Regions from separate parts of the Oceanobacillus sp. FSL K6-0251 genome, predicted to be linked through region 3. Evidence: riboswitches for the same ligand, from Rfam matches in the RefSeq annotation. Region 3 holds a riboswitch; each other region holds the start of a gene.
What was found. A riboswitch is a leader RNA that binds a small molecule or an ion and turns the genes downstream of it on or off. The one in region 3 is predicted to bind thiamine pyrophosphate.
Positions count from the first base shown of each region.

Region 1: another riboswitch for thiamine pyrophosphate. It lies ahead of thiW (energy coupling factor transporter S component ThiW); the one in region 3 lies ahead of MKY45_RS21485 (acetylornithine deacetylase).
Region 2: another riboswitch for thiamine pyrophosphate. It lies ahead of MKY45_RS15525 (lipoate--protein ligase family protein); the one in region 3 lies ahead of MKY45_RS21485 (acetylornithine deacetylase).
Region 4: another riboswitch for thiamine pyrophosphate. It lies ahead of MKY45_RS02030 (thiamine phosphate synthase); the one in region 3 lies ahead of MKY45_RS21485 (acetylornithine deacetylase).

Region 1 is NZ_JBBORS010000001.1:902,176-909,756, forward strand. Features, by position in the region: gene thiM (hydroxyethylthiazole kinase) at 1-340, opposite strand, end outside; gene thiD (bifunctional hydroxymethylpyrimidine kinase/phosphomethylpyrimidine kinase) at 330-1,151, opposite strand; gene thiW (energy coupling factor transporter S component ThiW) at 1,185-1,649, opposite strand; TPP riboswitch at 1,784-1,897, opposite strand; gene MKY45_RS04540 (LytTR family transcriptional regulator DNA-binding domain-containing protein) at 2,011-3,063, shown strand; gene MKY45_RS04545 (ABC transporter ATP-binding protein) at 3,175-4,023, shown strand; gene MKY45_RS04550 (ABC transporter permease) at 4,020-4,727, shown strand; gene MKY45_RS04555 (beta-glucoside-specific PTS transporter subunit IIABC) at 4,890-6,761, opposite strand; gene MKY45_RS04560 (GNAT family N-acetyltransferase) at 7,216-7,581, shown strand, end outside.
Region 2 is NZ_JBBORS010000001.1:3,095,476-3,103,056, forward strand. Features, by position in the region: gene MKY45_RS15500 (aspartate carbamoyltransferase catalytic subunit) at 1-641, opposite strand, end outside; gene pyrR (bifunctional pyr operon transcriptional regulator/uracil phosphoribosyltransferase PyrR) at 1,143-1,691, opposite strand; gene MKY45_RS15510 (RluA family pseudouridine synthase) at 1,861-2,772, opposite strand; gene lspA (signal peptidase II) at 2,769-3,239, opposite strand; gene lipA (lipoyl synthase) at 3,460-4,404, opposite strand; gene MKY45_RS15525 (lipoate--protein ligase family protein) at 4,397-5,239, opposite strand; TPP riboswitch at 5,434-5,536, opposite strand; gene ileS (isoleucine--tRNA ligase) at 5,668-7,581, opposite strand, start outside.
Region 3 is NZ_JBBORS010000001.1:4,405,189-4,412,769, forward strand. Features, by position in the region: gene tenA (thiaminase II) at 1-217, opposite strand, end outside; gene MKY45_RS21485 (acetylornithine deacetylase) at 257-1,525, opposite strand; TPP riboswitch at 1,607-1,710, opposite strand; gene MKY45_RS21490 (MFS transporter) at 2,019-2,318, shown strand; gene MKY45_RS21495 (MFS transporter) at 2,339-3,082, shown strand; gene MKY45_RS21500 (helix-turn-helix transcriptional regulator) at 3,055-3,879, opposite strand; gene MKY45_RS21505 (hypothetical protein) at 4,082-4,375, shown strand; gene MKY45_RS21510 (hypothetical protein) at 4,431-5,054, shown strand; gene MKY45_RS21515 (S66 family peptidase) at 5,097-6,131, shown strand; gene MKY45_RS21520 (AbrB/MazE/SpoVT family DNA-binding domain-containing protein) at 6,209-6,466, opposite strand; gene MKY45_RS21525 (DUF2653 family protein) at 6,970-7,266, shown strand.
Region 4 is NZ_JBBORS010000001.1:369,542-377,122, forward strand. Features, by position in the region: gene MKY45_RS02000 (SDR family oxidoreductase) at 1-933, shown strand, start outside; gene MKY45_RS02005 (small acid-soluble spore protein P) at 1,116-1,268, opposite strand; gene MKY45_RS02010 (hypothetical protein) at 1,293-1,532, opposite strand; gene wrbA (NAD(P)H:quinone oxidoreductase type IV) at 2,014-2,625, shown strand; gene MKY45_RS02020 (class I SAM-dependent methyltransferase) at 3,015-3,581, shown strand; gene MKY45_RS02025 (suppressor of fused domain protein) at 3,636-4,697, shown strand; TPP riboswitch at 4,817-4,912, shown strand; gene MKY45_RS02030 (thiamine phosphate synthase) at 4,908-5,636, shown strand; gene thiO (glycine oxidase ThiO) at 5,651-6,787, shown strand; gene thiS (sulfur carrier protein ThiS) at 6,784-6,987, shown strand; gene MKY45_RS02045 (thiazole synthase) at 6,992-7,581, shown strand, end outside.

The sequences.
Region 1 (7,581 bases), 3.5 Mb from region 3:
TTGGACGTACCTCTTGTAGAATCTTTTCGACCATGTCTTTTCGAAAAGAGCTCGCAGCCACGCCAACGGGATCCAGAACAACAGGAATTCCTTTTTCATTAGCGGCTTTGCCTGCAGTAATCATTGCATCGGCTTCGCTTTCTAAAATGGTGCCGATGTTCAAGACAAGTGCATCGGAGGCCTTGGCCATATCTGTAGCTTCCCGTATTTCCTTTGCCATGACAGGACTGCCCCCAAAAGCCAGCAGTCCATTTGCATTAAAGTTCATGACGACCTGGTTGGTTAAATGATGAATAAGCGGTGTGTTGTTTCTGGCTTGCTGAATAATATCAGGATTCATGCGTAATCTTCCTTTCTGTGGTTTCCCGGATAGCCCAATGATTTGTCGGGCCGTTCCCTTTTCCAAGGTCAAAGGATTTCGAAATGGAAGCAGTCACAAATGCTTTTGCTTTTTTTACTGCTTCCGGAAGCGGACAGCCTTTCCCCAAATAAGCAGCAATCGCAGCGGCATAGGTACAGCCTGTTCCGTGCGTATTCTTCGTATCAATGCGTTCTGCAGCATAGCTATGCATTTTTTTCCCGTCATAAAGAAAATCGATTGCTTGTCCTTTTAAATGGCCGCCTTTTATTAAGGCTGCATCTACACCATATTCATGAACAAGGTATTCGGCTGCGCCTTTCATATCATCTTCAGTTGTAATGGATCGTCCAGTCAGGAATTCTGCCTCCGGAATATTCGGTGTTGCAACCGTTGTTAATGGAAGAAGGTATTGCCGTAAAAAGCTGCGGCCCTCTTCATCAATCAATGAGTCCCCGCTGGTAGCCACCATCACTGGGTCCATGACATAAGGTGCATCAACCTTCTCCAATTTTTTTACGATTAATTCCATCATCTGCTTACTTGCAATCATTCCTGTTTTCACAGCATGGATGGGCATATCTTCTATCACTGCATCCAGCTGGTCCTCAATCATGGAAAGAGGCATATGCTCTACAGAGCGGACCCCTGTCGTATTTTGAGCTACAACGGAAGTGATCACGGACATGCCATAGGTTTTTAACTCCTGAAATGTTTTTAAATCTGCTTGAATACCGGCGCCACCGCTAGGGTCTGTACCGGCAATAGTTAATGCACAACGAACCTGACTCATAATAAAAATCCTCCTTGGATAGAATAAAGTAAATTATTTTGTTAAAGAAAACTGCTGTGCCGGGAGACGGCTGACTAACAGCCAGCCAATCAATGCACCAGAGACACTGCTTACAACAAATGCCGGGATAAAGGCAAATGCTCCCGCAGAGCTTCCCATAAGCAGATTGGCTATCGGAACTGCAAAGAAAGAGCCGATAATTCCGGTGCCAATAATTTCTCCAAGAGCTGCCATTGGATATTTCTGCGTTTTCTTATACAATACCCCAGCAGCAAAAGCTCCAATCATTGCTCCAGGAAAAGCAACCAAGGTTCCCAGTCCTAAAAGGTTTCGGAGCAGGCTAATCATCAATGCGACAATAACTGCCGGACCCGGCCCGAGCATAATCCCGGCAATAACATTGATAGCGTGTTGAACAGGATAGGCTCTGGCAACTCCGGCAGGAAACCAGAGCAATTGTGATCCAATCGTTCCGATAGCAACAAGTACAGCCATCATTGTTAACAGGCGTGTGCGATTTTTCAATCCAATCATCTCCTTCTAATTTAAGGGAAATGAAAAGGTAACTACTTTGTAAAAATAAAAAATCAGGCTTTATCGAGAAGCCTGATTTGGTATACTGAGAGTAATCATATGTTGATTGACTACTTCCCTACGCTGGTATTAGCCAGATCAGGTTTGTAAGAGTCGGAAAGTAAGCATGCTTCCCTCTCAGCCCGCGATGTTGGGCTCCCCTAGTAGTTGCTTTTCATTATTATCTTTGAGTCTACTGTATCAAAGATTCAACGGTTTGTCATGAAATAATCATTAGACTGCAAGCTCATATAAAGGATGTTATCAATAGAAAGAGGAATGAAACATGTTAAGCATAAACGGAATGGAATATCGTCAGGGAGACCAGACCTTATTTCCGAAAATAGATATAGAAGTAAAACCTGGAGAAATAAAGGCAATTCAATCCACTGTTAATATACGTGCGGTGTTGCTGCAGATGATTATCGGAAAAGAAAATGTGCGGAATGGATCGATTCAAATCAAGCAACAGACATTACAGGAGGATAAGCAGAAATACGTTTCTTCTTTAGGGATTTGCTGGTATGAAGAGGGCATTTATGAAAGATTGAAGGTACAGGAATATTTGAAATTTATCGGCTCTTTATATCAAAGCAAGACTTCCATAAAGGAAGTACTATTGCAAATCCAACTGGAGGAAAAAGCGAAATGGAAGATGCATCAGCTCAATCGTTCTGAAAAGCGTCGTGTTCAGTTTGGCAGAATATTAATGCAGGAGGCGGAAGTGGTTATCTTCGAAGAGCCTGAGGTCAATGTAGATTTAGAAACGAAACGGGTCCTCCATCAATTTGTCGAATTGCTGCAGAAACAGCAAAAAGCGGTATTGATTTTAACGACAAGTACGGAGAGTGCTGTGACCATTTCGGATACGGTCTATCGTCTAAATGAGCAAGGGATACAGCAAATGGACGTGGAAACAGAGGAGAAAGAACGTTTAACCTCCACAGAAACAAATGTTAAAGAAACAGCAGAAGAAGCGGTTCAAATAAAGCAAACTTTCCAGTTAAATAAAATCTCCGCAAAAGTAGAGGATAAGATTATTTTATTTGATCCGCAGGAGATTGATTACATCGAAAGTCAGGAAGGACAATCCTATCTGTATACTCGCGGAGAGGGGTTTCCTACAGGTTTTACCTTAAAAGAATTGGAACAGCGCTTGTCTCATCAAGGATTCTTTCGCTGTCACCGTTCTTATATTGTGAATCTTCAAAAAATAAGAGAAGTAATTACATGGACGAGAAACAGCTACAGCTTATCTCTTGTAGATAAAAAAAGCTCTGAGGTTCCATTATCGAAATCAAAGTTGAACGAGCTGAAAGAATTATTGGGGGTAGAATAAGCATAATTCAATGTGATATATACTCCATTCGTCGAAAATATACTGCACCATTGTTGAAAAGAAGCTATTCTGTAGTCACAGGCAACTTAACTGATACAGGAGGTTTCAGGGATGGAGAATATGATTGAAGTGATATCTTTAGAGAAGATTTTTGGTAAAAAGCAAGCATTAAACAATGTTTCTTTTCAAGTGAAAAAGGGTGAAACATTTGGGTTTTTAGGTCCGAGCGGCTCTGGGAAAACAACAACTATAAAAATTTTAACTGGACAAATGAGGCCGACAGCAGGGACAGCGAAGGTCTTTGGAGAACCTGTTTCCAAATTAAATACACCGGAATATCGAAAACGCTTTGGGGTTGTGACGGATAATAGCGGTTTATACGCACGGCTGACTATTTATGATAACTTAAAGCTTTATGCAGATTTATATGGTACATCTTTACAGCGGATCGATGAGGCGCTGGAAGCAGTTAATTTAGGTTCGGAGAAAAAAACACAGGTTGCTAAGCTGTCTAAAGGAATGACACAGCGCGTATTATTGGCAAGAACACTTTTGCATAAGCCTGAGTTGTTATTTTTAGATGAGCCGACATCGGCATTGGATCCTGCGAATTCAAAACATATTCATAACGGTTTAAAAGAACTGAATCGACAGGGAACGACTATTTTTCTGACCACGCATGATATGGAGGAAGCAGATCATCTATGCAGCCAGGTAGCCTTTTTAAATAAAGGGGTTGTCCAGCTTTTAGACGAACCAAAACAGCTAAAAAAACAGTATCGGGAAGAGGTAATTGGACTCGAACTGAAAGATGGGCGAGAATTGGAGCTTCCACTTCAATCATCTAGTGCTGAGGAAATTCAACAATATATTTCCCGGGAAATGGTGGAGCGGATTTATACAAAAGAACCAACATTAGGAGATATCTTTGTTGAAGTAACAGGGAGGGAACTGGTATGACATTTTCTGTAAAACGATTTATGGCCATTTTTCAAAAGGATTTAAAAGATTTATATCGAAATATGTATGTTTCGTCTACTGCATTGATGCCGCTTATCTTTGCCGTCATATATGGTCGAATGGATAATGTAACGATAGAGATGCATTTGTTTGTCATCAGCATGTCGCTTGCTTTAGTTGGTACTTTCCTGCAGTGTGCGATGATAGCAGAAGAAAAAGAGAAAAACACGTTACGCGGTCTGATGCTTTCCCCGGCAACATTGACCGAAATATTGTCGGGAAAAAGTGCAGTAACGATTTTGATTACCGTGATTGTAACGGGTATCAGTATGTTTATTATGGATTTTTCTTTCTCCGGCAGAATCGGTTTAATGGCTGGAATTGTTCTGTCCTTGATTTTCTTTATTGCATTAGGTACATGGATGGGCTTAATTACTAGAAGTGTGTTAGAAGCATCTGTATATATCCTGCCTGTAATGTTTATATTTGGGATGGGAAATATGTTTATTATGTTTGCGGAGCAATATGCTTTCTTACAAATATTAGAATATACACCAGGACTCCAGCTGCAGGAAATTGTAGAGTTGGAAGATGCAGGAGCTGGGTTTGGAGAGCTGTGGAAGCCATTTGCCATTATTGGAGCATGGGCTGCGGCGATGGTAGTGTTGGCTGCCGTTACATTTAAGAAGCGAATGATGGATTAACCGGGTTATGAAAGATGAAGTAAATACGTTTTATTAAGAATAAAGTCATTTGAAGAGCGAGAGGAGCTTCATTAATGGCTTTTTCTTTTTATGATTGAAAAAAGCCTCCAAACTCCGGACCTTAAAGGAAGGCAGGAGTTTGGAGGCTTAGCAGCTTCTTACTTATACAATTGCCCGAATAAAATCATCATTCGCTTTTACTTCTACATCATCCGTTACAATAAGGTCTGTGAACTTATCTGTATTCGTGACAATAACTGGGGTTGTTACATCAAATCCTGCTTCTTTGATTTTTTCAATATCAAACCGGATCAGTGGATCCCCTTGTTTCACAGTGTCTCCTTGCTTTACCAGCGCTTCAAAGTGTTTTCCTTCTAGCTGTACCGTGTCTAAACCAACATGAATCAAGATTTCAGCCTGATGTTCCGATGTGATTCCAACAGCATGATGGGTTGGGAAAATAGCGGAAATCTCGCCACTCACTGGTGCCACAACTTCACCGACTGTCGGCTCGATAGCAGCTCCTTTTCCCATTGCTTCAGAGGAGAAGGCTGGATCGTTTACGTCGCTTAAAGGCTTGACGATACCTGTTAATGGACTTCTGATGGCTTCTTGTTCGATTAATTGTTCTTTTTTCTGTGCTGGCTCTGATTCTGCTGCCTTTGCAGGTGTATTCTGTTCTTTTTCGTTGCCAGCGGCTTTTTTGTCCGTTACTTCAAAACCGAAAACTAATGTTAATATCAAGCCAATTGCAAATGCTATTAATACTCCTATTAGGTAGGTTCCGATAGGAGAGAATGCCGGTATAGATAAGAAACTAGGGAAAGCAAATGCAAGTGCTTCAGATCCTAGCATACCATTAACTGCACCGCCAATGATACCGCCGGCAAGCAGATAGATAATCGTCTTGCGATAACGCAGGATAAGTCCGTAAAGAATTGGCTCTGTGACGCCGCCAAGGGCACCTGGTAACATCGTAGAACCAGCTAATGCTTTTAATTTTCTATCCTTTGCCCGGATTAGGATTCCGAGTGCTACACCAATTTGCGCGAACACTGCAGTTGCAAACATCGGTGTCAGCGGATCGCCGCCAGTTGCAAGGTTTTGAATGGAGATTGGAACAATTCCCCAGTGTAAACCAAACAATGTCAAGAAGGACCAGCCTCCGCCTAACACAGCACCCGTTAATAATCCGCTTCTTTCAATAAGAAATTCGATGCCTGCTCCAATACCATCTCCTACATATGTTCCAAATGGTCCGAAAATCAGCACAGCTAACGGGAAAGCAATCAGCAGCGATAGCATAGGGACCAAAAACATTTGTAAATCTTTATGAATAATCTTTCTTAGGCCTTTATCGAGTAAAGCATAAATTAAAATGGCAATAAAGATAGGGAATACCGTAGAAGAATAGTCTACTACAATAGCGGGTATTCCTAAAAAGGATGCGTTCGTATCAATTAGACCGGTTAGGTTTGGTTCTAATAAGGCCGCTCCGATTGACGCACCTACAAACGGATTTGCTCCCAATCGATTAGATAATGTATAACCTATAAATACTGGCAGGAAATAAAATATAGCGTTACCGGCAGCTGATAAAATCAAATAGGTGCTGCTTTCTTCACTGAGCACTCCAGTCATCGTTAGTACGATTAACAGCGCCTTCAACATACCTGCGCCGGCAAGTGCTCCTAATAAAGGAGAAAATGTTCCTGATATCACATCAAAAACCTGTGCTACCCAATTCGCTTTTTCGCCGCTGTCATTATTATCATCCTGCTTGTTTTCCACATTGGTATTTTTTGCAACTTCTTTATATACCTCGGATACATGCGGACCGATAACGACTTGGTATTGTCCGCCGCTCTGGACAACGCTGAGTATTCCGTCCATTTCCTCAAGTACCTGCTTGTTTGCTTTCTTGTTATCTCTGAGTTGAAATCTTAATCGTGTGGCACAGTGGACGACATTTTTAATATTCTTATCGCCGCCGACGTTTTCCACGATGTCTTTTGCCAGTTTTTCGTAACCCATTTGTATTCCTCCTTGTATATTTTAGAATGTAACGTTCGTTAAAAAGCTGCGTAAATCTTATATAGTTTGGACGTCTTCCCCTGCTTCTATGTGAAAGGTAAGCTATATCCAATAAAAAAACCTGACAAAATAAAGTACACGAATCGTGCTTTATCTTGTCAGGTTATGCCCTCTAAAGGTTACATTCCTTTAAATCATGTATGCGGTTTTAATTTTTATAACATTGACAATATATCAAAGAAGGAAAAAGAAGTCAACTGTTTGAATTGGGGAATTGTACAGGTATATTTAGGGTGCGGCAGTACGTTTTGGGAATTTTTATATAAAAGGAAGCAATTATTGTTAGAGAATAAATAAAAAGATGTATAATTTAAAATAAAAGATACATTTTGTCTTCTCAGTGCTTAGAAAGCTGTCGAAGAGAATGTAAAAATAATAAAAGCAGGTGCCTGTCATGAATATAGAAATGAGAAATGGAACGCTCGAGGATGTTGAAGGTATGATGCAAATAATTAATCGTGCAAGAAATAAACTGGCTGCATCCGGATCACCACAGTGGTCTGATGAAGATACACCGAAAGAGGAAGACATAAGGGAAGAGGTAGAAAAAGGAAATAATTATCTTTTTACGATAAATAAGCAGATTATCGGTACAGCAATCATAACGAATGAAGAAGAGCCGGCTTATTCCTCCATAAGATATGGGGATTGGGATACATCACAGGAGGATAACTATGCAACCATTCATAAATTCGCTATTAACCCTGACATTAATGGGAAGGGCTACGGGAAAATGTTTATGAAGCTGCTGCTGTTTACG
Region 2 (7,581 bases), 1.3 Mb from region 3:
TGCTGAATTCGCAGCAGCATCACGACATCCGCTATTTCTACTGCCTCATTCATTCGGATATATGGATAATGTAAGCTGGTATCTTCAAACCCTGGTGCTGCACTCAAGTAAACTTCAGCTCCTAATTTCTCCAGAGCAAGCGCATTCGACCTTGCTACCCTGCTATGCTTGATATCGCCAGCGATAACAACCTTCCTGCCTTCAACATGGCCAAATTCCTGGTACATTGTCAGTAAATCCAGCATGCACTGAGTAGGATGCTCCTCTTTTCCGGAGCCGGCGTTGATAACCGGTATGCTCAAGTAACCTTCTTTTTCAATTTCAGCTATCCAATTATCAGATGGATGGCGCACGACTAACACATCTGCACCTGTAGCTTCAAAAGTTTTGGCTGTGTCATATAAGGACTCTCCCTTGACAAGGCTGGAAGCTTCCGTATGAAAATCCAGCATCTCTAATCCAAGTTTTTTTTGCGCAACTTCAAAGCTCATTTTCGTTCTTGTACTTGGTTCAAAGAACAGGTTGGCTGCAAATAACTGTTTATTCAAGGTTCTTGGTGATTTTCTTATCAATTCGGCTTCTTTCAGAATTTGATTCATCGTTTCCTTCGACAGCTGCTGCATCGAAATAAAATGTTTCACGATTCATCTCTCCCTCTTTGGTGTCATTCTTTAAAATTGATTTTCATTATACAAATATATATGTTCAAAAAGTTGCTAACGGGTTTTGATGGGACGAGTAATCGCAGCAATGTTGTCAGGTTAGCGCGACCGCTGCGGAAAAACACTACGCTTTCCATGGGCTTGCGCTCAGCCTCCTCGAAAAAAGAAGACCACTTTTTTCTGCGGGGTCTTCCCACTGCGCTTTCCCATAGGAGTCTCCGTGTTTTTCCTCCGCTAGATAGGTTTTATTACTATCTATATCAAAATTAATAAAATTCATTAACCTGACAACATCGGTAACCGCAGCCCATCGGATAAAGCAAGTCAACTAAAGAGCTCTTCATTTATCATTTAGTGACTTTTTGAACTTCCTTAAAAAAAAAGCTCCCTGCAAAGGCTGCAGAGAGCTAGACGAATACCCTATAAGCATTCGCTATTCTGAACAACCTTTCAAATCTCTCTGGATCTGATTAAAAGTTATCATGTATTCTTTTCATAAATAGAAACAAGATCTACTTGATCTTTTTCACTTAGCTGAACAACAACAATTTCTTGCTCAGAAGTAGGTATATTCTTGCCAACATAGTCAGCCCGAATAGGCAGCTCGCGGTGCCCGCGGTCTACCAAAGCCCCAAGCTGAATCGCCGCCGGTCTGCCGACATCCATTACAGCATCCATTGCCGCACGGACAGTTCTGCCTGTATAAAGAACATCGTCAATCAGAATGACCTGTTTGTTCGTTATGTCCATATCAATAGAAACCGAGTTGATTCGCGGTTCTTCGTGATGATCCTTTTTTTCCAAATCATCCCGGTACATGGTAATATCTAATTCGCCAAACGGAACTTCGATGTCTTCAATTTGCTTGATTTTTTCTTGAATGTTTTTCGCCAGTGGAACGCCTCTTGTTTTGATTCCAATTAAAACAAGGTTCTCTCCGCCTTTGTTCTTTTCCAGGATTTCATGGGACATCCTGGTCAATGCTCTATTTATCGCTGCAGCATCAAGAATCTCTGTTTTTTTCTTCAAATTAGCCCGCCCCTTCCAAATTGCATAAAAATGCCCTTTTCCTGCTGATGGAAAAGGGCATACGTGTACCGTAAGCAAACTTGCTAATCGCAGCCTTCCTAGCCTCACAGGACTATTGTTAAAGGTCTTTATTTGTTGTTACTTATTATGTCAGAATATGACGAGCCTGTCAATACATTTTGCGGATTTGGTCGAGTGCTTCCATGAAGACAGCAGGCGGTGCTGCTTCAAATTCCATCTGCTGCTCTGTCCTCGGATGGATAAAAGCAATTTGCTTCGCGTGCAGAGCCTGCCCTTGGACATCTAACGATTTCCGCTGACCGTATTTGGGGTCGCCTACAATCGGAAAACCAATATATTGCATATGCACACGAATTTGATGTGTTCTGCCAGTCTCTAATTGGCATTCCACATGCGTATAGTCAGGGAAACGTTCGAGCACGCGAAAATGAGTAACCGCCTGTTTGCCGTTTTCAACGATCCCCATTTTTTGACGGTCTTTCGGATCTCTGCCGATCGGTGCATCGATTAACCCGGTCTCATGGCCAATTTCTCCATGAACAATTGCTTCATACGTTCTTTTTAATGTCTTTTCCTGCAGCTGCTCTGATAGATACTGATGGGCGTAGTCATTCTTCGCAACAACTAAAAGTCCGCTCGTATCCATATCGAGACGGTGGACAATCCCGGGGCGCTCCACACCGTTAATTCCTGATAAATCAGTGCAATGATATAATAACGCATGGACCAATGTCCCGGTATGATGACCTGCAGAAGGATGGACAACCATCCCTTTTGCTTTATTCACCACCAGCAGGTCCTCATCTTCATAAACGATATCTAAAGGAATATTTTCCGGTTCTAAAACAAGCGGTTTGGTTTCAGGTATTTCCCATGTAAGGCTTTCTCCGGTTTGGCATTTTTGATTTGCTTTCACTGCTTCTCCATTCAGCTTGACATTGCCTTCTTCAATCCAGCCCTGAATTTGAGAACGCGAATATTCATGCAGCACATCCGCCAGTATTTTATCCACTCTTTTTTTATGCTCTGTTTCTGTCACTGTATGCTGGTTTACTGTCATTTTTTCTCTTTCCCCCGCTTTCTCTCATCCAAAATAATTGCAATCATCACAATCACCACACCAATTGTAAGAGATGCATCTGCGACGTTGAATATCGGAAAATTATAATTAAAAATATAGAAGTTTGCAAAGTCTACTACTTCTTGATATAAAATACGGTCGATGAAATTCCCGACCGCCCCTCCAATCAATACACTGACCCCGACAGCAATCAGGCGGTCCTGTTTTCCATGTGTATGTAAAAAGTATATTAACCCGGCAATCACAATAACCGTAATAATGTAAAATAACGTCATTTGTCCTTCTAAAATACCCCATGCTGCTCCTGAATTCCGATGTGAGGTAATATAAAAGAAGTCCTCCACAATCGGGATTGATTCACCTATTTCCATTCGTGCAGCAACAAGCCATTTTGTCCATTGATCTATCCCAATCAGGACAAGTGTAATCAGATAATATCTCCACATGTTCATTTCTCCAATCTAAAGCAAATCTGCGCCTTTTCAGGGTTCGTTTACCAAGCTTTCTTTATCTTATCCTTTCTGCTGGTAATTTTCAAGAAACAATACGGCTTTCCTTCTTTCTGACAGCTGCATTCATCGGTTCGTAAGCATATGAGCATATAAAAAATCCCCTCCGGCCGTTTTATAAACGGGCAGAGAGGAATATTATCAGAAAATATATCATTTAAAATTGAAAATCAACCTTTGTATCTTCCTGTGACTCATAGCCTTTCATATATTTAATTCGCCTTTGGGCGGCTGACTGGCTTACTTGTTCATCCGCGTGGTAGGAGGAGCGTACTAACGGTCCAGCTTCACAATGCGAGAAGCCTTTTTCAAGGGCGATATTTTTCAATTCTTCAAACTCATCGGGATGATAGTACCGTTCCACATTTAAATGCTTTTTGGTCGGCTGTAAATATTGCCCGATAGTAACTATATCCACATCATGCGCCCGCAGGTCATCCATTGCCTCGATAAGTTCTTCTTTTGTTTCTCCCAAGCCTACCATAATACTTGATTTCACAGGAGTGTCCGGAGCAATTTCTTTAACACGCTGTAACAGCTGCAAGGACCGGTTATATCTTGCAATTGCCCGAACACGTTTCGTTAAACGTCTCACCGTTTCAATATTATGATTGAAAATATCCGGTTCGCTGTCCATCAGTGTATGTAAGCTTTCATAGTCCCCTTTCATATCCGAAGGGAGAACTTCTATTGTACAGCCTGGATTCTGATGACGAACTGCACGGACTGTGTTGGCAAAAACAGCAGCTCCCCCGTCCTCCAGGTCATCACGCGCAACTGCTGTTATAACGACATGCTTTAATCCCATAATTTCAACAGAGTCAGCGACCCGCTTTGGTTCTCCCAGGTCAACTCCGCTTGGAAGACCAGTTTTTACGGCACAGAATCGGCAGCCGCGTGTACAGGTATCTCCTAAAATCATGAAAGTTGCCGTTTTTCGCTCGCTCCAGCATTCATAAATATTCGGACACTTTGCTTCCTCACAAACTGTGTTCAGCCGTTTATCCCGCATTAAGTTCTTTAATTTTTTGTATGATTCATTGGTGTTGATTTTTGTTTTCAGCCATTCTGGTTTACGAATATATTCTGATTGTTTAGCCAATGCCAGCACGCTCCTTGTTTGAGTTGATATTCCACGCTTCCGTTTCATACTTTGATTGTGCTAATTGCTCTACTTCATCCCACTCAGCCTTGGTTAATTGCAGAGGATGAAATTCTAAACCTAAACCTTCCTTGAACCCTTCTTTGAATGCATCCGTCAGCATATCATACCGATGCTCTCGATTCGTTAATTGATTAATCGTCACCGCTTTTTTAGAAAATGCTGCCCGGCTTCGTTCTCTTATTTTTTCGGAAGAGAATACAAATAAATCAAAAAGCATGTTTGTATTCATGCTCATAGGAATAGACCCATGCTGCATCAATACACCTTTTTTCCTTGTCTGTGCGTTTCCAGAAAGCTTTTTACCGTCAACAACCATTTCATAGAACGCAGGTTTTTCGAAGCATATTGCTGTCCTTCCTCTGGCACTTTCTCTGTCCAGTGTTGCATATTCTGCAGGAATCCCTAAATTGCGATATCCTTCAAATATTCCTTCTGCCAGTACATGGTAGGCCTCTTGTACAGATACAGGAATATCTGGATCACTCTCTGTAATAACCAGACTATACGTTAATTCATCGTCATGAAGCACAGCACTGCCGCCGGTCAAACGACGGACGAACTGACACTGATGGCGCTCCACTGCTTCCAGATCAATTTTCTTATCGACTTTTTGAAAGTAGCCAATCGATAAACTGGGCTTTTCCCAGCCATAGAAACGTAATGTCGGCGGAATTTTACCTTCTTGATGCCAATTGATCAAGCACTCATCAAAAGCCATGTTCCATGCAGCACCACGGAATCCTGTATCGATAAACGCCCACTGTTTCTTCAATTTCGTCACCTCCAATGAACAAATTACTTGTTGCAGGAGCTGCTCCCTGTTATGCCAAGCTTCTTAGCGGCCCTTCCTGATCATTAAGCTTAAAAGATATAAGCGAAATGGGGAATATATTCAATAAAAAAAGAGCCCATTCCATAGAATGCAGCCTTTGATAGATTTATTGATAAATGGATAAATTATCTAATTCCTTATCGACTGCACATTCCCCACGCTAGGATTATCTAGTTCGGGTGCCAAGGGTCAATACAGAATGTCTTTCTCAGCTTAACAGCTCCCCCAGTGCATAATACTTATTCAGTTTACAAATTAAGTCTACTGGTAATTTTTATAATTGTAAAGAAAAATACAATAATTAGCATTTACAATTTGCAGATATGTAAAAACAGGAGCCAGCTTTTGAGAAAGCTGGCTCCTGTTTTTTAATTCTCATAATTTTCTTTGACAACACTGGCACATCTAGCACATAGTGTTGGATGATCTTTGTCTTCGCCTACTGTTTCTGAAACAACCCAGCAGCGTTCACACGTTTCTCCAGGATGTTTTTCAACAGCAACCTCAACATAATCATATGCTTTGCCTGTTCCTTTTTCATCTGCGATAACTGCTTCTGAAACAATAAAGTATTGATGCAGATGCGAAATGTTTTCAAGCACCTGCTTCGTTTCTTCATCAAGCGGCACGATTGTAATTTTAGCTTCCAATGATTTCCCGATAACCTTTTCGCTTCTTGCTTCTTCGAGTGCTTTCAGAACATCATCTCTTACTTCCATAAAGTGATCCCATTTTCCGACAATGTCTTTTGCACCTGCAACCTCCCGCGGCTCAGGAATATCTGTTAAGTGAACCGTTTCTTCCTCCACTCCAGGAATGTATTCCCAAACTTCTTCCGTTGTATGCGGAATAATTGGAGCAAGCAATTTCACAAGTGTTGTTAAAATTTCATAGTAGCCTGTTTGAAGACTGCGGCGGCGCGGGTGGTCTGCAGCTTCAATATACAGGATATCCTTCGCAAAATCTAAATAGAAGGAGCTTAAATCAACAGCACAGAAATTATGGACTTGGCTGATTACTGGTGCAAATTCAAAGTGCTCATAATTATCACGTGCATTATTTAAGATCTGCTGCAGACGATAAAGCATATAACGGTCTACTTCCTGCAATTCTTCATCCTTCACGCGATCTTTGCTAGGATCAAAATCAGCAAGGTTCGCCAGTAAGAAACGGAAGGTATTCCGGATTTTACGATAGCTTTCTGAAGTCTGTTTTAAAATAGCATCCGAGATACGCACATCTGCCTGATAATCCACGCTGGAAACCCACAGACGCAAAATATCAGCACCTAATTGTTTTTGTACTTTGGACGGATCAACCGTATTTCCTAATGACTTACTCATCTTGCGGCCATTTCCATCCAGGGCGAACCCATGACTGATAATATTTTTAAATGGCGCTTTACCCGTTACTGCGACGGAAGTAGATAATGAAGAGTTAAACCAGCCGCGATACTGATCACTTCCTTCTAAATATACATCAGCCGGACGATCAAGTTCTTCCCGGTTCATCAGTACACCTTCATGTGAGGAGCCTGAATCGAACCAAACATCCATAATATCGACTTCTTTAGTAAACTTGCCATTTGGACTATGCTCTGATGTAAATCCATCCGGCAATAAATCCTTCGCTTCTCTTTCAAACCAGACATTGGAACCATGCTCACGGAAGAGTTCGGATACATGCGAAATCGTTTCATCTGTAATGATTGCTGTTCCGTCTTCCCCATAAAATACTGGAATCGGAACTCCCCAGGCACGCTGTCTGGAAATACACCAATCCTCACGGTCTCTCACCATATTATAAAGTCTTGTTTCTCCCCAATGCGGATACCAATGCACTTTTTTAATTTCATCAAGAATATCCTGACGGAAATCTTTAATAGATGCAAACCACTGGGAAGTTGCACGGAAGATAGTTGGTTTCTTTGTTCTCCAGTCATGCGGATAAGAGTGTGTGATAAATTCTAATTTTAATAAGGCGCCATTCTCATCCAATTGTTCTGTGATAACTTTATTTGCTGCATCGTAAAATAAACCTTCAAATCCTGGCGCTTCACTCGTAAAGACACCCTTTTCATCCACTGGGCAAAATGCATCGATTCCATATCTGCGGCAAACATAGAAGTCATCTTCCCCGTGACCAGGAGCTGTATGAACACATCCAGTCCCCGCATCAGTTGTAACATGTTCTCCAAGCATAACAAGGGATTTACGATTGTAAAATGGATGCTGTGCTTCTACACGATCCGCTTCCTGCCCTTTGAATTTCTTCACAACCGT
Region 3 (7,581 bases):
TAGCAAAGCCAGACATAGTATCTAAATCTTTTGCAAGCACCGTTCCCATTGCGATTACTTTTGAGTACTCTATCAAATACTTGTAATCCTGACACATGTAGAATTTAAATGACTCTATATCGAGTGTACCGTTACCAATTCCCTGCACAAATGGATGCTGGTGGCTTTTCTCCCAAATTGAATCTGCTGACTTTCGAATACGTTCTGTAAATTTCATGTATATGCGCTCCCTTTTCTATCATTTTTAGTAACTGTCTTATTCCTGTTTTTCTGTTTGACACCATTTCAAAATAAATTGCAGCAGGGACACTGTATAATCTACTAACTCGTCGATGTTTACCTGCTCATCCACGGCATGGGCGTGCTTCAATTCACCAGGTCCATAGCAGACCGTCGGAATCCCGTATGCTGCAAGCCAGCCGCCATCAGTTACTGTTTCCGACATTCGGACTTTCGCTTCCTCGCCAAAAGCTTTGCTATGACTCTCCTGTAACATCGCAAAAGCAGCATGTTCTTTATCTACGGAGAAAGACGGGAAAATTTCACCCCGGTCCACAATCATCGATTCGCCTCCCCATTCAAAGGCGGGTGGATTATCCCGCATCCAGACATCCGCTTCAGCCGTCTTGCGTAAATGGGACTCAATTTCTGCAGCAACCTGCTCAGAAGTCTCATCGGGATAATAATGAACGGTAATCCATAGGCGGCATTCATCAGCAATAAAAGCAGCATGTCTGCCTCCTTCAATCACTGCCGGGTTGATGGTATTGGTTCCTGGGGGAAAGCCTGGATAGGATTTGGTCACTGCCCAATGTCGCTCCAGCTCCTGCAACGCAATAAGGAGCTTATTCATCTTTTCAATGGCGCTGGCTCCTTTCATCCCGCCGCCTGCATGAATGAGCTGGCGACGTGTACCATCATGGTGCGTGATTGGACTTTTCACTGTGATCCAGCCGGTAATAACGCCTCCTTGCCCATGTATTTCACAATGACTTGTATCTGCAACGATGGCATAATCCGCTGTATACCCGCGTTCTCCACATTGCTTCGTCCCTGCTTCCCCAACCTCTTCCCCAATGACGGACTGCAGAATAACATCCCCGCCAAGGCGAATCTGGTGGTCATGCAATATGCGCATCGCAAATAAACACGCTGCCAGACCGCCTTTCATATCTGCTGCACCCCGCCCAAATAATGTACGTCCTTCCACTGCTGGCTGAAATGGCGCATGCTTCCAGTTTTCACCTTCCTCTATAGAAGCGACATCCACATGCCCATTAAGAATCAAGCTGTTGTATGTATCGGAAGCAGTTCCACGTAAACAGCCGACGACATTCGGGTCACCGGGATAAACCTCCCATTGTTCTGTTTCAAAATTCATTTCCTTCAAGTAGTTCGCAATGTAAGCTTGGATAGCCTCTGTATTTCTTGCAGGCGGGGCTGGTGTTTCAAAACGAATCAAATCACTGACAAGCGCTATTAATTCGTCTTCTCGATTTCGAATCTCCTGAATTACCCTCTCCATTCAAAAACCTCCTTTTCAGCACGCAAAAAAAACCGCCTCCTGATTTAGAGAGCGGCAGAAAAGTTTGGTTCATTTGCCTAAAGGCATATCCGCCCACTTCCCTCCGCTAGTACGAACTAGATCAGGTTGGTAAGGGTCAAGACAATATGCCTCTCTCAGCTTAATAAGCACCCCTAGTGGATCCATTGCGTATGTATTTATCCCTTTTAGATTACCATACGAATTTGTAAGCGTAAAGCAGAATTTAAGAAAGGATGATTCTATACCCGCTTGTCTGCATACATATTGCTGTTTTTTTGCGCAATATCAATACAGATGAAATCCGGAATACGTTGTAACCTTCTTACAAAGGAGGTTACAGCTAGTGTACATAACTATCATAAAAAAAATAAACGTGTCCGAAACTATCTGCTTGCTACTGCCAGTTCCAATTTGGGGAATGTGATGACTGGCATGGCTCTTTTATTTCTTGCTTATGATTTAACTGCTTCTAATGCGTATACCACCCACAGGGATTGCTATCGCTCAAGTTGCTCCTTATCTGCTGTTCGGATTGATTGGAGGAGTTATTGCTGACTGGATTTCTAAAATGAAATGGTTAATTCGTATCGATTTATTTCGTTCTCCACTTCTCATCGGGTTAGTTTTGTTAGACTTCTCCAATCAGCTTGCTTACTGGCATCTAATTATTGTAAGCATCTTGATTCATTTATGCGGATGCTTATATAATCCGGCGCATCGGGCAATCATCCCGCTTATCACGAGTGAAAGGGAGAGGCCCGCAGTAGTTTAACGGACACTGTTACAAGGGGAATGACTGTTTTAGGACCTGTTTTCAGCATTATCTTCATGAATACCATTGGTGTAATCCACTTTTTCACGCTGGATGCACTCAGCTATCTATTGAGCGCGCTTTTTCTATCATTCATTCCCTTAAAGGAAGAGCAGACAGATAAAAAGCATTTTAATATATTCACAGCCATCCGGGAATTTGCTATATGGCTCCGTTCTCATAAAACCATCCGTTCCTTATTTGAGATGACAGCTTTTATTGTTTTCTTTAACACCTGGGTTTGGCAGGTTGGGCTGTTATTACTGTTACAAGAAACGATGGCGAATGCAGAAGTATGGTACAGCGTTGTAACAGGATGGTTTGGAATTATTGTTATTATTGTGAATCTGATTATTCCCTATATCTTTAAACAATTTACGCTAAAAACCTACCTTCTCAGCTCCCTTATCTGGGGGACAGGCATTTTATTCTTAGGAGGTTTACCAGCTGTCCCCCTGCTTTTTTTGGGAATTATCTGGGTAGCAGTCGGATTGCCGCTGTCTGGATTATCCAGGGTCTATTTACTGCAAAAGTATATTCCGCCAGACATGCTGGGAAGAGGTTTCAGTTTCAATGCCGTCCTGCTTTATTTTTCTAATTTTATTTCTTTAGGTTTCTTCGGACTTGTATCTTATTGGGTCTCCATCCACCTGATTTTTATCATCTGCGGGACATGTATGATGATTCTGGCTGGAGTTTATGTATTGCTTAACCTGCGAAAATAGCTTGGCCTCATACCATACAGTTTCTTGAATAGACGATTATAGACAGAAACAGAAGAAAATCCCGAATCCATCGCAACCTGCAATATCGTCGTATCAGTAAATTGCAGTTTATCCAAACTGCGTTGAATACGATAGATTTGCAGCCATGAAAATGGCGAAACACCCACCTTCTCTTTAAATACATGTGAGAGCCGGTACTTATCTAACTGGGCAATTGCAGCCATATCATCTAATGTCCAGTTAGATGTATAACTTTCCTTCATTGCCTCCAGCACTTTATAAATTGGGAAACCTGCAGCAGTGTATGCTTCCGGCTGAACATCCTGATAATAACTGTTTACACTTCCTTTCATCAGAAGGATTGCTAACTGCGTAAAGCTGTTATCAAGGAATACCTTCATACTCGCATCCATTACCCCATTACTTACATCAATATAATCCAGAATAAATGCCACCCACTTCTTTATTTGCAGCGATTGCTGCGGCATTTGTGCAAATTGAATATCTGCTGAATGATGATTCATCAAATTTTTGGCAGCTTGATTTATCAATCCTGGATTTAATTCGATTAAAAATTCATGATGCGCTACCTCTAATTGCCGATGGGGGTCATAAGGAGTCAAAAGCAGCATTTGATCCGCATGAAAAGTCAAATCCTGATGAGGCAGCTGATATGTCATGTCTCCGCCAAGCGAGTAAATGAATTTATAACAATTATCTGACCGCCGGATACTTTCCTGTTCAAATTCCGTTTTAAATAAGAATAGGCCTTGATCCGTTGAAAGTATTTTATTCATCGATTTCCCTTCCTTATTTTGCTTATTTCTGTAATAAATCATTAATATTCTTAAGGATATTTAAATTCTATCATATGAACAGCCTTCATGATTTTAAAATGCTGTTCAAATTCCCCTAAGCATTGTATAAATTGAAATAGTAAAATTTTTACACAGGAAAAATAATCCTGCAGCAAATACTTTTTAATCTAAAAATACTACAATGCATTTTGGAACCCCGCAAGATAAGGATGGGACACATGGAACGATAAAAAAAATAGGTGCGTATGCAATTGGGATTTTTATTTTCTGCGTCTTAGTTACAGGCATAGTCGATGAATCAAAGAATCTGTATCAGCTGTTACAAGATAAAGGCGGACACGAAAAGGAGGTTACTGTTGTTGGTAAAACGGTATCCAGTGATTTATTCGGTAAATTGAAATACTATGTTAGAAGAGGAAGCATTATCGCAATTAACTCAGAAGATGTCTACTCAAGAAACTTCCTTAATAAGTAAAAAGGAATTTGAACAGCTTAATGCCGGGGATACAATTAGGAAGAACGATTCTTATATGACAGATAAGGATAAAAAATCACAGATTATCGAGCATCTTATTGTCATCGTCGTCTTTAGTATCTACCCATTCGGTTTCATTGCTTATAATCTCGAACATATACCACTGCTAAAAAAATTAGACGATAAAGCAGCTTCACTGTTTCTCTTTTCTCTATTGGGAATCATTTGCTTGGTATTTTTAATGGCATATGTCTTTATGGGAAAATCTATCGTTAGTATTGTGCAGTCCCATAGCGGAGACCAAATAGAAACCGAAGCCTATATTTCGGATAGGGAATATGACTATAATGCCGGACGCTATAGCACAAGTTCATACTATTTGCATTTATCTTTCTACGCAGAAGACATAAACAAGGAGGTTATGTCTTCCAAAGAAGTATCTTCTCGTATATTTTCTCAGGCTAACCATGTCATTGATGTTCAATATCCTGAAGGACAGCCTTATAAAGCACACATAGCAGGGACTAAATTTAGAGATTTTTTTGGATCCAACTTGATTATTTATAGTTGCGTTCTCATCGTTACGGCTTTATTAATATATTCAGCTGTTTTAATGCGAAGAAAGAAGAAAACAGGCTCTTTTTATAGGAAACAGAAAAAGGATTTCTCCAATAAATAACGAATACATAAGATATACCATTTTCAGAGAGGAGTATTTCTTATGCTTATGCAGCCGGCAAAATTATCTCCAGGAGATAAGGCAGCGACTGTCAGCCTCTCCTGGGGCGGAGCAGGCGAGCCCTCCTTAAGCTGGCGCTACCAGCAGGGTGTGGAACGCTTAGAGAGCGTGTTTGGGCTTGAAGTCGTTCCAATGCCTAACAGCTTAAAAGGACAAACTTATATAGATGAACATCCCGAGGCACGGGCCGAAGATTTAATGACTGCATTCAAAGACCCTGAAATCAAAGCGATTATCTCTAATATTGGCGGTGATGACAGTATTTGTCTGCTTCCCTATATCGATTTTGAGATTATCCGTCAAAATCCAAAGATTTTCATGGGATTTTCTGATACGACGATTGCTCATTTATTCTGCTTCCATGCTGGTTTATCCTCCTTCTACGGACCAGCAATCATGACAGATTTTGCAGAAAATGTGGCGATGGATGATTATACGGTGCAAGCCATTCAAAGCATGCTTTTTGAAGCAGAAGCGGTCGGCGGCATCCCTGCACCGGAAAAGTGGACAAGTGAATTTTTAGAGTGGGATATTTCCAATAAGTCTATTGCCAGAACAATGCACCCTAATCAGGGTTACGAACTGCTGCAAGGAAACGGTATCGCAAAAGGGAACCTCATCGGCGGCTGTATCGAAGTACTTGAATTTGCTAAAGGAACAGCCATTTGGCCGCAGCAGGAAGCATGGCAAAACAGCATTCTCTTTTTTGAAACATCAGAGGAAAAAACGGATCCAGAATTAATTAAAAGATGGCTTCGAAATTATGCCGCTCAGGGGATTCTACACCAAGCGAATGGAATGATTGTTGCCAAGCCTTATGGGGAAGTACATTACGAGGCGTACAAGGAAGTTATTCTATCTGTTTTAGCAGAAAACAGGCTGAATGACCTCCCAGTGTTATATGGTGTTTCTTTTGGACATACCGAACCAAAAACGCCCATTCCATATGGAAGATTAGCAGGAATTGATTGTAATCAGGTATCCTTTTCAATTTTGGAAGCAGCTGTGACAGATTAAATCCGGCTGCTTTTCTTTGCCAAAAATAAAAGGAGACATATTGCGTCTCCCTTCCGTTTCAATCTTTCTGTTTCACATCAAAGATATTCTTTAAGAATTTCTTTTCCTTTTTGACTTACATATAATCCGCCTGGCAGCTGTATATTATCATCATTGACTTCTCCTGTGATAAAACAAGTCTTTTCAGCTTCGTATTTCCGTATGATAATTCGGTCTTCCTCTACGAATATTTCCATCGGATCCCGCTCTTGTATGTTCAAACTTCTTCGCAATTCCTTAGGTATAACAATCCGGCCCAGTTCGTCCACTTTTCTAACGATACCAGTGCTTTTCATTCTGCACGCTCCTTTTTTATATTTCTTAAGATAACTGTCTATATCATCCCCTCTACCCTTTTTTGGAAATGTATAAACAACAAAGGAACTTATTAACAGTGTGAAAAAGCGGCAGCAGTAATCGATATCACTATCCATAAATACGGTGAGAAACGGTGATTGGTTAAAATATACTGCGTTTTATATAAGCTGTAGCAGATTTGAAGTCGCTCTTATTATTAAATCAATTGAGACAGTGATATACTATCCATATAATCCTTTTTAGAAACGTTTGTTACACAAAGTAAAAAGTAAGCTCTTTCACCCGCATTTTTCTTTTTCCAAAAAGATTTACAACTTACCTGGACGGAAAAAGAAACGGTCGAAAAGAAGCCAGGGAAAGTTTATGCCCCTATAACTACTTCTTACTTCATGCAAATAGGGAGTTTGTAGTAGAATAGAGTAAGCATCATTACTGGAAGCTGAAAATAAGCTCCCAACCATATGCAGGAGGAATTTGAGGTATGCAAAAACTTATTATTCCTGAAGAGGATATTGTGCTTGCTATATGTATGTACATTGCTGAAGAACAGAAAATGAGTGCAGATGACGTCCAAGTAGAGTTATTTTATGATGATTACACTGGATTTTCAGCAGAAGTCGTGACATCATCTGGAAAACAGGAATGGATGACCAAGCAAATTATTGCTGCATTAAGAAAATGGATCAAAGAAAATCTCCACGCCGATCCGTATGCAGGCTTAAAATTGGATTTAGACAGACGAAACGGCATTTATGCACGTCTTCGATACAATAGTTAATAGTTCACAAAGCTTTCATCCTATTTTTCATTTTTAAGTTTCTTTACATATTTTTGAAGATACAGGAGCAGTAGCCTCCGCTTCTATGAATAGCGTATTTATTTTCATTATTTTATTTTTAACTGGATGAACACTTCTTTTAAGATGGTTTAAAAAGCTTAAGAAACGTTTCTAAACATGTATGTACATAATAGCCAAAAAATCCTTATTTTCTTTATGAATGAAGAAAATAAGGATTTTGAGTTTGATAATGAATCCTCTGTAAAAGAGAATTATTGTTCTATTTGTTTTCTGCTCCATTTTTTCCTCCCGCCT
Region 4 (7,581 bases), 4.0 Mb from region 3:
GGCGCAACCGGGGGTACTGGTCAAGTTATGGTTTCAGAACTATTAGACAGAGGAAGAGAGGTCATTGCCTTCGGACGCTCTCAAAATAAATTGGAAGCATTAATGGCAGAACACAATCATCATTTGAATCTTACCTATCAGCTGGGAGACATATTTGATTGTCAAACGATTGTGGAAGCTGCTAAAGATGCAGATGTTATCTTTCAGTGTGCTAATATTCCATATCAGGAAATGGCGGAAAAATTGATGCCGCTGGGAGAAAGTGTGATGAAAGCAGCAGATATTTTGGGAAAAAGAATCGTGATTGTTGATGGCATTTATGTATATGGACACCAAGTTGCGAAAGGAGATGAAAACCATCCTCAACATCCACATACAAAAAAAGGTAAACTTAGAGTAGCTTTCGAACAATTGATATTCAGCGGAAAATGGAAAAGAGCAAAAGCTTTAATTGTCAGGTTGCCAGATTATTATGGCCCAACTTCACAAAATTCTTACTTGCAGCCTACACTTGATGGAATGGCTGCAGGTAAAATGTCCATTTTTATTGGTAATTTACAAACGCCCCGTGAATATGTTTATTTGCCAGATGCTGCTAAGATGATTGTGAATATAGCAGATAAAGACGATTCCTATGGAGAGAATTGGAACATACCAGGTGCTGGATTGATTTCAGGTAAAGAGATTATTCGAATTGCTCGGAAAGTAACAGGAAATCAGAAGGTGGTTATTCCTCTGACTAAAAATGTTATCCGGTGTATGGGTTTGTTTGATGCATTTATGAGAGAAATTGTTGAAATCATGTACCTTACCAAAGAAGGATTTATTTTGAGTGGAGATAAATATGAAAGACGGATTGGCCCCATTCCAGCAACTCCTTTTCAAAATGGGCTGGAAGAAACATTACTATCTTTAATAGGCAATAAAAATTAATGTTATAAAGTTAACAGGGGTAACAAAAGCTAATGGTGATAAAGTAAGATAATGAAGTAAATAATGGGGTCAATGTAAAGTTAAAGAGGCAAAGATATGAAAGTTCTCTACCATATACAAAGCAATTGACCCTTACAGTCTTTACAATGTTTGTTTTGTATATGGTATAAACCATTCATGCGTCACATATCATGCGATGCATTATTTTTTTGTCTGGAATGATTTTTATTCTTCACTTTATGAGAACCTGCCAATGGTTCGCCATAAGGCTGCTTTGGACTTTGCGGCAAATTAGGTTGTTCCTGCTGTTTTGGTCCTTTTCGGTTTTTCGTCATTTATATTCAACCTCCGTCGTGTAGTTATTGTGCTTTTGTATTTACAAACGTATTTTCATCCTCGATTAAGCCGCATGCTCCGCACTGTATTCTTCTCTCAGGCCCATTATAGGCGATGTGAAATACTTCCAGCGGCTCCTGCGTGTAATCATTTAATACTTCTCCTGTGCTGGCATCTAATTTGACCGGATTCGCTACTTGTTCAATGACATTGAAACGCGACCGGTTTGTTTTACATCTGGGACATTGATATGGCTGGCTCATCTAGAGCACCCCCGATTACTTTATTGTTATTTAAGGTATCTTATTGGTATTTTCTCTGATTTCTATGAAATTATACGGGTATTTTCATCTGTTGATTCATTTCCTATTTTTTAATCGTTTATCTAATGATTTAAATAATGTGTTGACAAAATAAAAAGTACATCATATAATTTATATTTAATTAAAAATAAATGAATTAATTATAGTTTGATTAAATATAAATTCAGAAAGAAGGGTGATGATAGGTAACTAAATGAAACACAGTTGGAAGCAGAATGGTCTCAAAAAGCGGTTATTTTTTCACTAAGTATAAAAAAGCTGAAATGAGGCATAAAAAGAACAGTTAGATATTGGGATGCAGCGCTCCAATAAAGGAGATGGTTCTGGCGAAGAAAAAGAGAGCTATTTTAAAGAGGTGTAAGAAATGGGATTTTTAAATAAATTATTTGGAAAATCAAATGAATCAAAGGAGATAGAAACGATGACAAAAACAAAAGTAGCAGTTATTTTTTATAGTATGGGCGGTACGAACTACCAAATGGCAAAATGGGCAGCAGAAGCGGCGGAAGCAAATGGCGCAGAAGTAAGAGTATTGAAAGTGCAGGAATTAGCTCCAGAATCTGCTATTGAAGGAAATCCGGCATGGAAAGCAACCGTAGAAGCAACCAAGGATGTTCCTGTTGCATCTTCAGAAGATATTGAATGGGCAGATGCACTTATCTTCAGCACGCCAACGCGTTTTGGTAATGTGCCTTCTCAAATGAAGCAATTCTTAGATATCCAAGGCGGACTTTGGGCTAGCGGAAAAACAGTGAACAAAGTAGTCAGTGCGATGTCTTCTGCACAGAATCCGCATGGCGGTCAGGAAGCGACGATCCTGTCGTTGTACACGAGCATGATGCACTGGGGAGCTATCATTGTACCTCCAGGCTACTCGGATGAATCTGTATTTGCAGCTGGCGGAAATCCTTATGGTACAAGTGTCACTGTTGATCAAGACGGAAAAATGGTGGAAGATGTGGAAGCGACAGTTAAGCATCAGGCACAACGTACAGTGACAGCTGCTGAATGGGTTAAAAAAGGAAATCAATAATTCATGCTATTAGAAAAGATGGCACCTTTCATTTGGAATGGTGCTGTCTTTTTTTGTATATCCGGAAAGCAGTGAGACGTTGCTTCATGAATTAGGAGAATAGTAAGTTTTTAAAAACATAGAGAAAACAAGTATAATGGCTTTATACCGCATTTAAATTCCTCCTAATAATTAAAAGGCAAAGAAAAACAATGTGAAAATAACTGATTACTCGCAAATTGCTGATAAATATGAGAGCAATACATATCGATTAGATGAAATGCAATTTGATAAGGATTTAAAGGAGTATCAATATAGATACCCTAAACCAATGTATCACGTGTTAGATTTAGCATGCGGGACAGGTATTTATCTTAATACTCAAATAAACCTGTTTTGATAGTCGAAACATGAGCTGGTACGGGCTTGATGCTTCAGAGGATATGTTGAAAAAGGCGAAGAACAAATTAAAAAATGTCTCACTCGTGCATGGTTTAGCTGAAGATATGCCCTACGAGAATGAAAAGTTTGATTATATCTCCAATAATTATGCTTTTCATCATTTTTTAAAGAAGGAAGCAGCGCTTGATGAAATATATCGTGTCTTGAAGAAAAACGGTGTATACAAGCTGCATAATATTGCTATCCATGATATGAGAAAATGGTGGGTATATCATTATTTTCCAACAGCATATGAAGAGGACGTAAAAAGGTTTTGGGAAAAGGAAGTTATTTTTGATGAGCTTTCAATAAGAGGGTTTAACACAGAACTGCAGATGACATATCGATTAGAAAAAATCAGGGTGTCGGATTATCTGGGGTATGCAGAGAATAGAGACATATCCATATTAACGTTGATTGATGATCAGGATTACCAAGAAGGGTTAGAGAAAATGAGATATGATGTGAAGCGTAATCCTAAAAAAACCATCGTCACTGATTTTGCAGAGATGTTTTGTATTTCGACAAAGGGGTAGTGTTTTAGAAAGAAAAAATCGTCTTTTTGGAAAGGGAAACAGAGGAGGAATTTAATGAGTGAAGAAGTAAAAGCAGCCGGCTGGGATGCAATTGATAATGCAATGGAAGCAATTTATGGGAAGCAGGAACCGAAGCATTATGGAACAGTGATCTCTTATTCGCTGGGCGGACCGGATCCATTAGATGGAATCAGCGCTTATCAATCAGAAACGCCAGGCTTGCACTGGCATATAGTTACATATGGATTTTCAGAGATTTACGAAAAAGAAACCGATAATCCAGAAGTAAGCGGTTTTGGGTTTGAATTAACGTTCAGATTGAAAAAAGAAGAAGGGGAAGAGGAACCGCCAGCCTGGGCGCTTAATCTGCTTCAGAATTTGGGAAGATATGTTTTTAACAGCGGTAATGTTTTTAAAAATGGAGACTATATGGATGCAAATGGTCCTATCTGTTTGGAATCAGATACGGCATTAACTGCATTGGCATTTATTACGGATTCTGAGCTTGGTACAATAGAAACAGAAAATGGTCAAGTGCAATTTCTGCAGATGGTTGGTATCACAAATGATGAGCTCGAAGCAATGCAGACGTGGAATACACGAGGTGTTCTCTCTGCCAGTTCCCCATATATGCCCGCGTTTATTACCGATTTAAAAAGAGATTCTTTACTAAATCATGCAGATGTCTCCCAAAAAGTTGATGAAGGAAGAGAACGGGAAGGATCCAATACAGGATTTCTATTTAACGATAATTTATCGTGGACTCCAGAAAAAAAGGGCTTATTCAGAAAAAAACCAGCAATGCTGACTCTGGGGGCAAAACAAACCGAAACCATAAGTAAAGTGCTGCGAGGGCGTCTCTTGAAAGGAAAGGCTCTGACATTGGCAGGTCCTGATATTGTCATTGCTATAGAGCCCGGGGAAAAGTCAGAATATGCAATGGAGAAGGATAAGGTGCGTCTAATTTTAGATGAGCAGAGTACAATCGAGTTGAGTGATAAGCTGATTCCTAAAGAAGGTGTGGCGGAACTATTCTCGTTTGAACAGCTGGCTGTAAAAATTGTTAAAACATACATCAAAGATAATGAAGGAAATGTTGTTCAGGTAATTGGGTAAGAGAACTCATTTGAAAGTAAAATAACATTTCCTTGATAAATCGCTAAACACTTTTGAAAGAATATCTTTGAAAATAAAAAATTATATGTTATTCTTTATTTGTAATCTGAAAATTAAATAAGCAACACTAGGGGAGCCTTTGGCTGAGACGAATACTCGGACCCTTTGAACCTGATCTGGTTAACACTAGCGTAGGGAAGTGGCAGGAACATGACGATATATCATTCGAACAATGAATTTGTATATAATCAAGACCACTTATCCCTCAGCTGGATAAGTGGTCTTTTTCGTTCTTCTGCCAATCCTGAAACAAGAAAATGGAAGAAAGGGGAGAAGAAGATGGACAGGCATCTGCACTTGATCAGTGATGGCAGTTTTTCCGAGCAGCATTTGCAAATAGTGAAGCGGATTCAGGCTGAGATTGATTATTTGCATATCAGAGAGAAGAACAAGACAGCGAAGGACATTCTGGAAATCATCGGTGCATTAGAAAATATCGGATTGCCATTAGAGAAAATAATAGTGAATGACAGAGTAGATATTGCTGTGATAAAGCAGTGCGCAGGTATTCAGCTGGCGTTTCACAGTCCTTCCATTCCACTTGTAAAAGAAAGCTTCCCTGAATTGAAGGCAGGAAAGTCTGTTCATTCTTTAGCTGAGGCAGAGCAGGCGCAGCAGGAGGGAGCTGATTATGTGCTGTATGGCCATATTTATTCCAGCAAGTCCAAAGCCAATCAGCAGCCCAGAGGATTAACGGAACTACAGGAAATGACTAACGCGCTGTCTGTGCCGGTATATGCTATTGGCGGGATTACTCCTGAGCGGGCGAAAGAAGTAACTGCCGCAGGAGCAGGCGGCATCGCGGTCATGTCTGGTATTTGGCAGGCAGAGGATCCGGTCCAAACTGTCAGAGCTTACCGGCAAGCGTTGAATATATGAAAAGGAGGGAGAAGATGAATAAACAGTTTGATCAAATTATTGTAGGCGGCGGAGTTATTGGCTGCTCTATTGCTTATCAGCTGGCCAAAAGAGGCAATCGGGTGCTGGTCATTGAAAGGAATCAAATCGGCTGCGAGGCTTCCAGTGCCGCAGCAGGTATGTTAGGCGCTCAAGGAGAGTTTACAGAAGACAGTCCGCTTTTTCGGTTTGCACATGAGAGCAGAGCGCTATTCAAAAATTTATCCGAGGAACTGAAGGAAGCGTCAGGAGTAGATATTCAATATATTCATAAAGGAATCATGAAGCTTGCTTTTCATCAGCAGCAATACAGCAAGCTGCAAAGCGTCGCGTCCTTCCAGCGGGAAGCGGGGAACCCTGCGTATTTACTGTCAGTAGAAGAAGCGAAAAAAATGGAGCCAAGCCTGACGGAGAATCTTCGTGCTGTCCTGTATTTGCCGGATGATGGTCAGGTTTCCGCCCGTCATCTGACCAAAGCCTTCTCTCTGGCTGCATCTCATTATGGTGCGGTGTTGCATGAGCAGGAAAGCGTTAATGAGCTGTTGATAGAAAATGAAACGGTTTATGGTGTCCGGACAACAGAGGCAATCTATGAAGCGGTCCAGGTTATTGTTGCAACAGGAGCTTTCGGAGATGAATTGCTGCCTGCAGATTATGCTGCGATTCCGGTGAAGGGCGAATGTCTGCTGTTAGAACTGGACCAGAAGCTATTTCAATCAACACTTTGGATGGATGGCTGTTACCTTGTTCCGAAGCAGGGAAAAAAGGTGATTGTTGGAGCCTCCTCCATACCAGGAAAAATGGATAAGCATGTCCATGCCGCAAGCGTCCAGAGACTGCTGTCACGAGCGCAGAAAATGGTTCCGGAGCTGGCAGAGGCGAGGATAAGAAAAATGTGGGCAGGCATCAGACCATCTACAGCTGACGAACTGCCATACTTGGGCGAGATTCCGGGAATCCCAGGCCTATATGCGGCAAAGGGACATTATCGAAATGGCATCTTACTATCGCCTATCACGGGAATTTATATGGCAGATTTAATAGAAAATAAGCCGGTTTCCCCGCTTTATTATGATTGCTTTCATGCGGACCGTCAAAATAAAAAATTGGAAAAGGCAGGTGAATCAACATGAAAATCACAGTGAATGGCAACGGATTAGAAGTGCAGGAAGAGGTAAAGCATGTCAAAGGCTTAATCGACTTTCTGGGATTGGAAGATAAACCTTTGATTATCGAGCATAATCAGCAGATATTACAGAAGGAAGAGCATGAAAAAGCGGTGTTGGAAAATGGAGACAAGGTAGAAATCGTTCATTTTGTTGGAGGAGGTTAAGCAAATGCTTACAGTTGGAAACTATCAATTTAAATCACGTTTATTCTTAGGGACAGGTAAATATCCGGATTTTGATATTCAAAAACAGGCGGTAGATAAATCAGAGACAGAGGTACTCACTTTTTCTGTCAGAAGGATGAATATTTATGATCCTTCCCTGCCCAATTTTTTAGAAAAAATCGATGTGGACCGCTATACGTTTTTACCAAATACAGCAGGGGCAAAGGATGCGAAGGAAGCGGTGCGAATTGCTAAATTAGCGGCCGCTTCAGGACGATGTGATATGGTCAAGGTGGAAATCATTGGCTGTGATAAAACGTTGCTGCCTGATCCGGTAGAGACATTGAAAGCAACAGAAGAACTGGTGGCAGAAGGTTTTACAGTGCTTCCTTACACCTCAGATGATGTGGTATTAGCAAAAAAACTGGAGGAAGCAGGAGCCCACGCCGTGATGCCTGGAGCTTCTCCCATTGGAAGCGGGCAAGGAATCATCAATCCATTAAATCTTTCTTTTATTATCGAGCAGTCAAAAGTGCCTGTCATTGTCGACGCAGGGATTGGATCGCCTGCTGATGCAGCGTATGCCATGGAATT